4 regions of the Undibacterium sp. 14-3-2 genome follow, and region 4 is predicted to be linked to each of the others. Evidence: predicted binding sites of a transcription regulator. Region 4 holds the regulator's gene; each other region holds the start of a gene.
The links. Region 4 encodes sigma-54, which starts transcription at its own class of promoters, with help from an activator protein. Its sites were predicted from a motif close to TGGCANGNAANCTGCTTT; they were not measured.

Region 1 (3,143 bases), on a different contig from region 4:
ATTTTCAGTTCAATGTAAGCGTCGAGCATACTGTCGCTGAACACACCACCACGAGTCAGGAATTCGCGATCTTTATTCAGTGCATCCAAGGCTTCTTCCAGAGACGCGCACACTGTTGGAACCAATGCATCTTCCTCTGGTGGCAAATGGTACAAATCTTTAGAAGCTGCTTCACCTGGGTGAATCTTATTCTGCACACCATCCAGACCTGCCATCATCAGTGCAGAGAAGCACAGATATGGGTTTGCCAGTGGATCTGGGAAGCGCGCCTCAACGCGACGGCCTTTTGGATTCGCAACGTAAGGAATGCGGATAGATGCAGAACGGTTTTTAGCAGAGTAAGCCAGTTTCACCGGTGCTTCGTAGCCTGGAACCAGACGCTTGTAAGAGTTAGTACCTGGATTTGTGATCGCGTTCAGTGCTTTTGCATGTTTGATGATACCGCCGATGTAGTACAGAGCGAAATCAGACAAGCCAGCATAGCCGTCGCCTGCGAACAGGTTTTTGCCATCTTTCCAGATAGATTGATGCACGTGCATACCGGAACCATTATCACCAACGATAGGTTTAGGCATAAAAGTCGCTGTTTTGCCGTAGGTATGAGCCACATTCCAGACAACGTATTTCAGATTTTGAGTCCAGTCAGCGCGCTCTACCAATGTAGAGAATTTTGTACCGATTTCATTTTGACCAGCGCCAGCAACTTCATGGTGATGTACTTCAACTGGAATACCGAGAGATTCCAGAATCAAACACATTTCAGAACGCATATCCTGGAAGCTATCGACTGGCGGAACTGGGAAGTAACCGCCTTTAACTGTAGGGCGATGGCCAGAATTGCCGCCTTCCAGTTTTTCACCTGTAGTCCAGGAAGCTTCTTCAGAATCAATCTTGACGAAGCAACCGGACATGTCGATTTTCCAGCGTACACCATCAAAAATAAAGAATTCTGGTTCAGGACCAAAATAGGCTGTATCGCCGATACCGGAAGATTTCAGATAAGCTTCCGCGCGTTTTGCGATAGAACGTGGATCACGGTCATAACCTTTGCCATCGGAAGGCTCGATGACGTCACATTGCATGAACAATGTGGTTTCTTCCATAAACGGATCGATATTCGCTGTGTTTGGATCTGGCATCAACAACATGTCAGAAGCTTCGATACCTTTCCAGCCCGCAATAGAAGAGCCATCAAATGCATGGCCAGATTCGAATTTATCGATATCGAACGCAGAAACAGGCACAGTCACGTGCTGTTCTTTACCGCGTGTATCAGCAAAACGGAAATCAACGAATTTTACTTCGTTATCTTTTGCCATCTTCAAAACTTCTGCAGCTGTCATTGCCATGTGAAACTCCTCAAGTAGCGCTAAAAATAAATCGGGGATTACTGAGCCTTCGTTCTGCCATCCTGACAAAAGAAACCTGTCGTTAATTTTCTTTCTGCTTAATCATCTGACCGCTCAACTCCGTGGACAATAATAGCAGAAACTATGCCATATTCCAGAATCCGCACAGCATTGGAAAATTATCGCTAACACCTTGTTTTTAAAACGTTTAATCAAAATCAAGAATAAAAAGCTTCTGGCGGTGCACCAAAAAAAACAAAATAAGGATATGAAAAAAATGATCGCACTTTTTAGGTGCAAATGATTGCACCATTAGCGTGCATTGCGGAATAGGTGCGCTATCGGCAGCATAAGCTGTCGCCAAAATTGCGTGCGCTCTCATATGACTACTGATTTGTATGCAAATTATCCATCTCAGACGCAGAGCCTGCTAACAACTGAATTTTATACGCGCCATCAATCAAACCAAACGGAAACGATGCATACACGTGTCGCTTCATGCATAATTCAATGACAAACATCCGACTCAAACTGCCCGCATTGGATTAACTATGTCTAGCAACACTACGCTCACATCTGCCCGACAACGCGCACAGGAACAATCGCTTCCGTATGCCGGAGCGGTCACTCCCATTGAGGCCTTTGAACTATTGCAGTCAAATCCAGATTGCATCCTCGTTGACGTCCGCACCAATGCCGAACGTGATTGGGTTGGTAAGGTCGTGATTCACGACACTCAACATTTTGCAGTGCAGTGGAGCCTGTATCCGGGCGGAGCGCAAAACCCTGATTTCTTACAGCAACTCGCCACCATTACGACGAACAAAAATGCCGTCATTCTTTTTCTGTGTCGTTCAGGTGTGCGCTCACGTCATGCCGCAAAACTCGCCAGCGAATCCGGCTACACCCAGTGCTTTGACATCCTGCAAGGCTTTGAAGGAGACAGAGATGCGCATGGCCACAGAAAAACAGTCGGAGGCTGGTGCGCCAACGATTTACCGTGGCTTGGCGCATGATATTTCAAATACATTAAAAACATACTTCCATCTGCCTCAATACTTTGCTAGAATAGCGAGCTTCGCTGATCTGGCATCGGCGAAAAGCAGGAGAGGTGGATGAGTGGTTTAAGTCACACGCCTGGAAAGCGTGCGTAGGTTTATCCCTACCGGGGGTTCGAATCCCCCCTTCTCCGCCATAATTTAAAGATAAGCCCTTGATTTTCAAGGGCTTTTTCTTTTTTTGCGAAGATCAGTATGCCATCCGGTATGCCATTCCCATTTGGATAGAGTAACACTTCATTGGACATTACCGAACCAATTCAATAATCACTCCAACGAAACCTCGATTCTACTCGCCTCAATTTTGAGCGCGCCCGACCTAAATATACGACTACCGGGCTTTAATCAAACCGCATGCATAGTAAAAATTCTTTATTAAAAAAGCTTGCGTAATCTAGGTGCAATTAATGCTTTTAATTGTGCGAAGAATAACAACTTCGATTATAGTTTTATTTTTGATAGCGAAAAGGCATGTCACCTACAAACCGTCGTGCGCAAATACTTGATCATATTCGACTAGATGATCTGGCGACTAGTGTTAAAAAAAATTCTGATGATCTGGAATACTTATTCAAAACGTACATCAAAGATCAAACTTTCAATGAATTGAAAGTTAGAATTAATCAGGGGATCGAAGATGGTTCATACGGTGCGTATTGGATTAAAGATACAATGTTTTTTATGGGTGACCGAATTGCCGCGGATGATCCTTGCTATACACCACTTCTTTTGTGGA
Region 2 (3,143 bases), 300 kb from region 4:
AATAACCATAGATGCACCATAAAACGATGATCACGGCAAAGATCATGAAAACCTGCACCAAAATCGATAACATGTTTTTAGAACGAACCAGACCACCGTAGAACAATGCCAGACCTGGCAAGGTCATCAAAATCACCAGCAAGGTAGCAACCAGCATCCATGCGGTGTCGCCTTTATTTGGCACAGGCGCTGCTGCCACCGGTGCGGCATCTGCCGCAGAAGCGACCGCCGCGGCTGGTGCTGCCGCTGGCGCAGCAACCGAAGCAGCTGCAGCTTCCGACACTGCTGGTGCTGATCCACTGGTGGCGACCGCAGATGCGGAAATGGCATCTGCTTTGGCCGGTGCATCGTCAGCCCACGCGACCGCTGTCATTCCTATGGAGGCGAGAAATGCTCCCGCAACCAGCATGCTCTTCAGTACTTTTTTCATATGAACTCCCTAGTGTGCGGATCAGAGTGCGTCGTTGCCGGTTTCACCGGTACGAATACGCACAACCTGTTGCAAGTCATAGACGAAAATCTTGCCGTCACCGATTTTTCCAGTGCGTGCAGCGCTTTCAATCGCTTCAATTGCACGATCCACAATCGCATCGTCCACGGCTGCTTCAATTTTTGTTTTTGGCAGAAAATCGACGACATACTCGGCACCGCGATACAACTCGGTATGCCCTTTCTGACGACCGAAACCTTTCACCTCAGTCACAGTAATTCCTTGCACACCCATTTCTGATAAAGCTTCTCGGACTTCGTCGAGCTTAAACGGTTTAATAATGGCAGTAATCAGTTTCATGTTGTTCTCTCATTTCAGAAAGTTTTTACAGCGGTCAACAACAGGGTAGTTTTACCGGTAAATTTGCCTGCTGGGGTGACATACAGTTTTTTGTCAGCATTAGTACCGACTGCGGCCAGACTGAAATTCACACCAAAGAATTCTTTCGTGACGCCCACTTTCCAGTCGTTATACGAAGACGCCGAATTATTTTTAATCATCTGGCGACCAACATGCAAGTTCAGGGTATAGGCATCCGGTAACTCAATGTTTGCCCCCAGATCAAGGTAGCCGCTGTTTTTGCTATTCACAAAGCCGAACAGATTTGTAACGGAGTGAGAATACTTCGCGTACACAGGGCCAGTGCCGATCTGTCCATAGATTTCAGTCGTGTTCGCATCAACAAAGCCCGGAACCTTATCCAGACCGTTAGAGAGATAAACGTAGGTCAGGACACCGGCGTCGTAGCTGACATCTTTAGTGATTTCGCCTTTCTTACCGGCGTAAATGTCCCACTCAACATCACCGCTGCCACCGGCATCTTTTACCCATTTAATGGTCGATAACCATGTACCGGCGTAAAAACCGCTAGGATTGTGAGTGTAGTCGGCGCCACCTTGTAACGCAGGATCCAGACGTGTCTGCGCGATACCACGATAACGATATTCACTGGCAACACCAACGTTAAAACTCAATTCATTGTCTGGTTTTGGCTCATCTGCGTAAGCGAAACTGCTTAACAATGTTGCGGTCACTGCAGCGGCGAGTACTGATTTTTTCATTATGCTTCCCCTTGTTTATATATAGTAAACATCGATTTGTATAAGAAACTGGACTGAACTCACTTCATCAACCACCGGTACGCAAAGCCAGAAGATCGTTCGTGGCCTTGCAGGAAATGAACTTCGAAAAGTTACGAACGCTTCACTATTAGCAGAAGTCGTGCCAACTGTACTTTTTCACATACAGCCCACCTGTAGTGCAGTCATGGATGTATAACAATCAGGTATAGGAATACAATCAAATGAATACGCTGGTGGGCACATCCACGGCTTTACGCTATGATTTCTGTTTAATAGCGAAGTGGTAAATAAAATACTGGCGCTCCATCTCGCACCGTTTTGACGCGGGATGCGCAATGTGTTTTATGGCTGCACTTTTTTCGCACTAGTAATGTGCAATCGCAAACTCACTTACAAATACAGGCAGGGATATGATGGATAAGCAAAATTTCTTCAGTGATGTACAGGCAAAAATCAGTCAGGCGCTGGAAAACTCTCCTGCCAAAGACATAGAAAAAAACGTCAAAGCCATCATGACACAGGGTTTCTCTAAACTGGATCTGGTAACCCGGGAAGAATTTGATATACAGGCACAAGTACTGGCCAAGACGCGCAGTAAGCTCGAAGCACTGGAAGCGCGTGTCGCGGCTTTAGAAGCGCAGATAACGGAATAACAGGACGTTCCGGATATGTCGCTGGCGGTTCTTAAAAGTCGCGCACTCAATGGGATGGATGCTCCACAAGTGACGGTGGAAGTCCATCTGGCCAACGGTTTGCCTGCTTTTACCATCGTTGGTCTCCCGGAGACAGAAGTAAAAGAGTCCAAGGACCGCGTCAGGGCAGCATTACAAAATGCCCGTTTTGAGTTTCCGGCAAAGAGAATCACCGTTAATCTTGCTCCGGCAGACTTACCAAAAGAATCCGGCCGTTTCGATTTGCCTATCGCCCTTGGCATTCTGGCCGCATCCGGGCAGATACCCGCAGATGCCCTCGCACAATACGAATTCGCTGGCGAGTTATCACTGTCGGGTGAATTACGGCCCATCCGTGGCGCACTGGCGATGACCTTCGCTATCTGCAAAAGCACGGCTGACGGACATACAAAACCCGCATTTATTTTACCCAGAGCGAATGCCGATGAGGCGGCTTTGGTGACGGAAGCGGCCATTTATCCGGCAGATTCATTGCTTCAGGTTTGCGCTCACTTCGCCGCCATTGACGAAGAAAACAAGCTGCAACGGCATCGCCCGCAGGCTGCAATTCAACGTCGCACCTATCCTGATTTTTCCGAAGTCAAAGGTCAGTTACAGGCAAAACGTGCGCTTGAAGTTGCCGCAGCAGGAAATCATTCTGTGCTGATGGTAGGGCCGCCGGGAACGGGTAAATCTATGCTGGCGGCCCGTTTCCCCGGAATACTGCCATCAATGACAGATCAGGAAGCGCTGGAATCAGCCGCAGTACAATCCCTGACTTCGGGTTTCTCTATCGATAAATGGAAATCGCGCCCTTTTCGTGCACCTCACCATACAGCCTCTGCCGTTGCACTGGTTGGCGGCGGTTGGTGCAATTATCGCTATTTAAGAATTTCACAA
Region 3 (3,143 bases), on a different contig from region 4:
GAAAAAGAAATTCCCTGGGATGATATTGCCTTCCCCACCATCAGTTACACCCTGAAATTTTTCTTTGAAAACTATAGCCGCGCGCAGAAGGGCGAATGTTATCGGCTCTATGCTCATGACATATTTAAACCTATGCAGCAAGAAGGCTGAACAATAAACCGGGATAAAAATGAAACTGAACAAAAAAGGGTGGAAATTCCACCCTTTTTTTATTAACCACACATTATTAATAACCACACATTATTAATTTTGTTGATGTCCAGCCAATTTCGCAACGAATTTCAACCGAAATCACCAACTGGATTCGCGCTCTGCCGTCGATGAAATTTTATGGATCGACAAATCAGCACCTTCAAATTCCTGCTCAGGATCCAGACGTATGCCCATAGTTTTTTTCAGCAAACCATAAATCGCATAACCACCGGAAAACGCAATCACAATGCCGAGCACGGTACCAAAGACTTGCGATAATAAACTGACGCCGCCCAGTCCACCCAGCATTTTCTGACCAAAAATCCCGGCAGCAATTCCGCCCCACGCCCCGCACAAGCCATGCAAAGGCCAGACGCCGAGCACATCATCCACCTTCCACTTATTTTGCGTCCAGGTAAACATCCAGACAAAAATAGCACCGGCCACACCGCCAGTGATCAACGCCCCCAAAGGATGCATCAGATCAGAGCCGGCGCAAACCGCGACCAGCCCGGCCAGTGGGCCGTTATACACAAAGCCGGGATCATTTTTCCCCATCAGCAAAGCGACCAGCGTACCGCCCACCATCGCCATCAGGGAATTAATCGCCACCAGGCCATTCATCTTATCCAGTGTCTGCGCGCTCATGACGTTGAAGCCGAACCAGCCCACCGTTAATATCCACGCGCCCAGCGCCAGAAAAGGAATACTGGAAGGCGGATGCGCTGAGATCGCACCATTTTTCATATACCGGCCACGACGCGCGCCAAGCAGCAACACCGCAGGCAACGCGACCCATCCGCCAAAAGCGTGCACCACCACAGAACCGGCAAAATCATGAAACTCCTCAGAAAAAGCCGCTTTCAGCCAGTCCTGAATGCCGAAGCGATGATTCCAGGCGATGCCTTCAAACAGAGGATATAAAACACCAACCAGTACCGCAGTCGCAATCAATTGCGGATAAAACTTGGCGCGCTCAGCGATACCACCGGAAATAATCGCCGGTATCGCCGCTGCAAAGGTCAGTAAAAAGAAAAACTTCACCAGCTCAAAACCATTTTTTGCCACCAGCACTTCGGCGCCAGAATAAAACTGGATACCATAAGCGATGCTGTAACCGACAAAGAAATAAGCAATCGTCGATACCGCAAAATCGACAATAATCTTCACCAGCGCATTGACCTGGTTTTTTTTACGCACGGTACCTAACTCCAGAAACGCAAATCCCGCATGCATTGCTAGAATCATGATTGCGCCAAGCAAAATAAACAAAGCATTGGCGCCATCTATTTGTACGTTCATGCTGATACCTCCCCTTAAGTGTGCACTTCTTAATTAGTTTCACACAGATAAAGCAATAAATATTCCAATTTGGTGCAAACATCTTAAGTTATTGAATTTTATGGATAATATCAATTTAACACGCACCATGCACAGGCATTTTGCACTCATAAAAAGCGCTGTTTTAGTGCAATACCAGAAAGGATCACAATGATTCCCTGGTTAGAAGCGGAATCGCCCTTTCCAGACCCGGCGACGGCACTCACCGATCGCGATGGTGCTGCAGGTCTGCTTGCGGCAGGTGCCGATCTGTCGCCGCAGCGCCTTTTGATGGCATACAAACAAGGTATTTTTCCGTGGTTTTCTGAAGGCCAGCCGATATTGTGGTGGTCCACCGACCCGCGCATGGTGCTGCAAACGTCTGACTTCAGAATTTCAGACAGTCTGAAAAAAAGTTTAAAAAAAATCCGTACCGATACCCGCTGGGAAATTCGTTTTGACTCAGCCTTTGAACAAGTCATGCGCGCCTGCGCTGCACCGCGCAAAGATGGCAACGGCACCTGGATTTCCGAAGACATCGTGGCGGGCTACTGCGGCCTGCATCAGCTAGGCTATGCACATTCATCCGAAGTCTGGCTCGATGGTGAGTTAGTCGGCGGTGCTTACGGCGTTTGCATCGGTCGCATGTTTTATGGCGAATCCATGTTTGCGCGGGTATCGAATGCCTCCAAAATTGCGCTGAGTCATCTGGTATTTTTCTTACGTGAACACGGGGTGAAAATGATAGACTGCCAGCAAGAGACAGCGCACCTGGCTTCACTAGGCGCGAAACCTATCGCCCGTGCCGACTTTATCCAATGGATAGCACAGGCAACCACACAACCGATGATCAAGGAATGGCAACCGCTGAGGGCGCTATATCAATGACAGCAAAGTAAATCACCGTGACGCAACTCAACGAACTTCCTTTTGCCAGCATACAGTTTTATGCAACCGCGCCCTACCCTTGCAGCTATCTGGAAGGACTGGAGGCGCGTTCGCAAGTAGCAACGCCGGCGCATCTGATCAATGCAGACACTTATTCAGAATTGGTCAGAAAAGGTTTCCGGCGTAGCGGTATTTTTATTTACCGACCACATTGCGATGCCTGCAATGCCTGCACCCCAGTCAGAGTGCGGGTCGATGAGTTCAACGAAAACCGCAGCCAGCGTCGGGCATGGAAAAAACACGCCAACCTGGTACCGCGCATCACGACACTCACGTATTCACACGAGCAATATGAACTGTATCAGCGCTACCAGAATCAGCGTCATGCTGGCGGCGGCATGGATACAGATAGCCGTGAACAATACGCGCAGTTCCTGTTGCAAAGCCGGGTCAATACACGACTGGTTGAATTCCGCGATGAACACAACGTGCTGAAAATGGTCAGCATCATCGATGTACTGAGCGACGGCTTGTCTTCTGTCTACACGTTTTTTGAACCGGATGAAGCAGCCGCCTCGTATGGCACCTACAACGTCTTGTGGCAAATACGGCAGAGCAAAGAATTAAAACTACCCTACGTTTACCTTGGCTACTGGATTGCCGCCAGCGCCAAGATGGCTTACAAAACCAATTTCAGGCCGCTTGACGCGCTGATGCATGGGCACTGGCAAACGCTGGCGGCG
Region 4 (3,143 bases):
AGCTCAGGTCAGTCAGTTTCAGGTGGCGGTCGCATCAAAACCACGATACAACCAAGAACTGAAAAACAGGCAAATTAAGATGGCATCAAAAGACAGTACGCTGACCGTCAAAGGTCTGCAAAAACGCTATGGCGCACGACAAGTGGTGCGTGATGTCTCGCTGTTGGTGAGAAGCGGTGAAGTCGTCGGTTTGTTAGGGCCGAACGGTGCAGGTAAAACCACCTCTTTTTACATGATCGTCGGACTCGTGCCTTCGGATTCCGGTGAAATCAATATCGACGATACGAACGTTTCTGATTTACCGATACATCAGCGCGCCGTACTCGGTCTGTCGTATCTGCCGCAGGAAGCATCGGTGTTTCGCAAGTTGACGGTGGAAGAAAATATCCGCGCCGTGCTCGAACTGCAAAGAGACAAAGAAGGAAAATTTTTGTCTGAGAAAAAAATCCGGCAACGTCTGGATAGTTTGCTGACCGATCTGCAGATAGAAAAAATCCGTGACAGTCAGGCGCTTGCTTTATCGGGCGGTGAACGACGCCGGGTTGAGATTGCGCGCGCACTCGCGACGAACCCGCGCTTTGTTCTGCTCGATGAACCTTTTGCCGGTGTTGATCCTATCGCAGTCATTGAGATTCAACGGATTGTCCGCTTCCTCAAAGAACGCGGCATCGGCGTGTTAATCACAGATCATAATGTGCGTGAGACACTGGGCATTTGTGACCACGCCTACATCATCAATCAAGGCTCGGTATTAGCCAGCGGCAAACCCGACGATATCATTCAGAATGAGTCCGTGCGACGCGTCTATCTCGGAGAACATTTCCGGATGTAACGGGACGCCTTATGAAACAAAGCCTGCAACTACGTACTTCACAGCATCTTGCACTGACGCCTCAACTGCAGCAATCAATACGGCTGTTGCAACTGTCAACGCTGGAACTGCATCAGGAGCTGGAAACACTGCTGATAGAAAATCCTATGCTGGAGCGTGTCGACGATCCTATGGATAATGCGGTTCGCTTACTGGCGGACGGTGCGATCAATAACACAAGTACGACACCGGATGCAGGCATGGAAAGCGCCGCTCAGGCTGACAACAATACGCCGCAAGAAACGACGGCCGACGCCGATGTGCCAGTCAACGACAGCGTCAGCGCCAATGAGGAAGAATGGAGTTTTAACGACGCGCCTTCCGGTGCATCTAACAGCGACGAAGATGAGGGACGTCCGCAACTGGAAGCGGCGCACATCAGCTTACGCGAATACTTGCTCGAACAGATGCGTCTGACGCTCAGGGAACCGCGTGATCGTGCGTTGCTGGAACTGATCATCGACACACTGGATGACAACGGCTATCTGACAGAAAGTCTGGAAGAAATTCATGCCGGTCTGCCGATAGAATTGTTAATTGAAGAAGATGAATTGTCGTTTGCGCTGAAGATGCTGCAGAGTTTCGATCCGCCCGGCGTCGGTGCCAGAAATTTATCAGAATGTCTGGCGCTACAGATCAGGCGTCTGCCAAAAATTCCTTTTGTCACACGTCGTCTTGCACTGGCCGTGGTGGAGACTCAGCTGACTTTATTTGCACAGCGAGACTTCACTAAATTAAAAAAAATATTCGGCTGCGATGACGAAGATTTACGTGAGGCACAAGCAGTCATACGACAGTGTGAACCACGTCCCGGCATCACATTTGCCACCAGCAGTTCGGACTATGCAGTGCCTGATGTGATCGTCAAAAAAAGTGGTAATGGCTGGCAGGTTTTACTGAATCAGGATGTGATGCCGAAACTGCGCGTCAGTAGTATGTACGCCAATATCATGCGGCAAAACCGTGGCGAAGCAGGACTGGGAACGCAGTTACAGGAAGCACGCTGGCTGATCAAAAATATGCGTCAGCGTTTCGATACTATTTTGCGTGTATCGCAAGCGATAGTTGAAAGACAACGTAACTTTTTTACGCATGGTGCAGTCGCGATGCGCCCCCTTGTTTTGCGCGAAATAGCTGATACACTAGGTCTACACGAGAGCACTATTTCTCGTGTAACGACCCAGAAATACATGCTGACCCCGCATGGTATGTTTGAGTTGAAATATTTTTTCGGCAGCCATGTCGCGACGGAAACAGGGGGTGAAGCATCTTCCACCGCGATACGTGCACTCATCAAGCAGTTGATAGGAGCAGAAGACCAGAAAAGCCCACTCTCTGATAGCAAAATTGCAGACATGCTGGGCGAACAGGGCATGGTAATAGCCCGACGGACCGTTGCCAAATACCGTGAAGCCCTGAAAATTCCGCCAGTGAGTTTGCGTAAATCTTTGTAAGACGTCCTTGTAATCACGGTTTGAATTGCTATATATGATTTAGCTCAACGCAGTAAAAACGAAATGAGCTTATCGTTAATAGCAAGTAATATCACTATAGGAGCACAGTATGAATCTCACCATCAGTGGACATCACGTCGAAGTCACTCCTGCCATTCGTGAATATGTACATACCAAGCTGGAACGCATCCGGCGCCACTTTGATCAGGTCATTGACATTACCGTCACGCTGACCGTCGACAAACTGAGCGAAAAAGAGAAACGGCACAAAGCCGACATTGACCTGCATATCAGCGGTAAAGATATTCATGTTGAAAGTCTGGCGCATGATTTGTACGCAGCCATTGACACACTGATTGATAAACTGGATCGTCAGGTGATAAAACATAAAGATAAAGTCCAGGGTCACGATCGCGATGCGATCAAACATATCCCCGATCCTGCATCGGCATAATCGCCAACCCCGCGCTTAACGGGACTCCAAAACAAGGACGCCAATAGCGTCCTTTTTTGTTATCTGTTTTTTGTTATTTTTGTCGTACTGACGATGTGCAAACAGGAATAAAATGAATGCCCTGTCACGACTATGTTAATGGTATCTACATGAGCGAATACGTAATCACCTCGGTTAAAAATCAGATCGGCTACATCACTCTCGACCGTCCCAAAGCATTGAACTCCTTATCACTGGAGATGGTGCGCGCACTCACCGCCACTTTATTGGCATGGCGAGACGATACAACGATCCGTGCAGTATTCATTCACAGCAGTAGTGAAAAAGCATTTTGCGCTGGCGGCGATATCCGTTTTTTTTATGA

Region 1: a site for sigma-54 is predicted at 1,482-1,499, ahead of glnA (type I glutamate--ammonia ligase). Genes of this name have one in related genera too.
Region 2: a site for sigma-54 is predicted at 1,700-1,717, ahead of Undi14_RS01535 (TorF family putative porin). Genes of this name have one in related genera too.
Region 3: a site for sigma-54 is predicted at 1,544-1,561, ahead of Undi14_RS14715 (ammonium transporter). Genes of this name have one in related genera too.

The regions. Positions count from the first base shown of each region.
Region 1 is NZ_JAENGS010000002.1:5,499-8,641, forward strand. It holds gene glnA (type I glutamate--ammonia ligase) at 1-1,349, opposite strand, end outside; gene Undi14_RS04550 (rhodanese-like domain-containing protein) at 1,901-2,365, shown strand; tRNA gene Undi14_RS04555 (tRNA-Ser) at 2,455-2,544, shown strand; gene Undi14_RS04560 (hypothetical protein) at 2,879-3,143, shown strand, end outside.
Region 2 is NZ_JAENGS010000001.1:343,510-346,652, reverse strand. It holds gene Undi14_RS01545 (ammonium transporter) at 1-430, opposite strand, end outside; gene Undi14_RS01540 (P-II family nitrogen regulator) at 452-790, opposite strand; gene Undi14_RS01535 (TorF family putative porin) at 805-1,551, opposite strand; gene Undi14_RS01530 (accessory factor UbiK family protein) at 1,986-2,225, shown strand; partial or broken gene Undi14_RS01525 (YifB family Mg chelatase-like AAA ATPase) at 2,241-3,110, shown strand.
Region 3 is NZ_JAENGS010000006.1:248,995-252,137, forward strand. It holds gene Undi14_RS14710 (NUDIX hydrolase) at 1-150, shown strand, start outside; gene Undi14_RS14715 (ammonium transporter) at 292-1,494, opposite strand; gene aat (leucyl/phenylalanyl-tRNA--protein transferase) at 1,684-2,400, shown strand; gene Undi14_RS14725 (arginyltransferase) at 2,418-3,143, shown strand, end outside.
Region 4 is NZ_JAENGS010000001.1:642,886-646,028, reverse strand. It holds gene lptA (lipopolysaccharide transport periplasmic protein LptA) at 1-78, shown strand, start outside; gene lptB (LPS export ABC transporter ATP-binding protein) at 80-832, shown strand; gene Undi14_RS02915 (RNA polymerase factor sigma-54) at 844-2,325, shown strand; gene hpf (ribosome hibernation-promoting factor, HPF/YfiA family) at 2,435-2,779, shown strand; gene Undi14_RS02905 (enoyl-CoA hydratase/isomerase family protein) at 2,929-3,143, shown strand, end outside.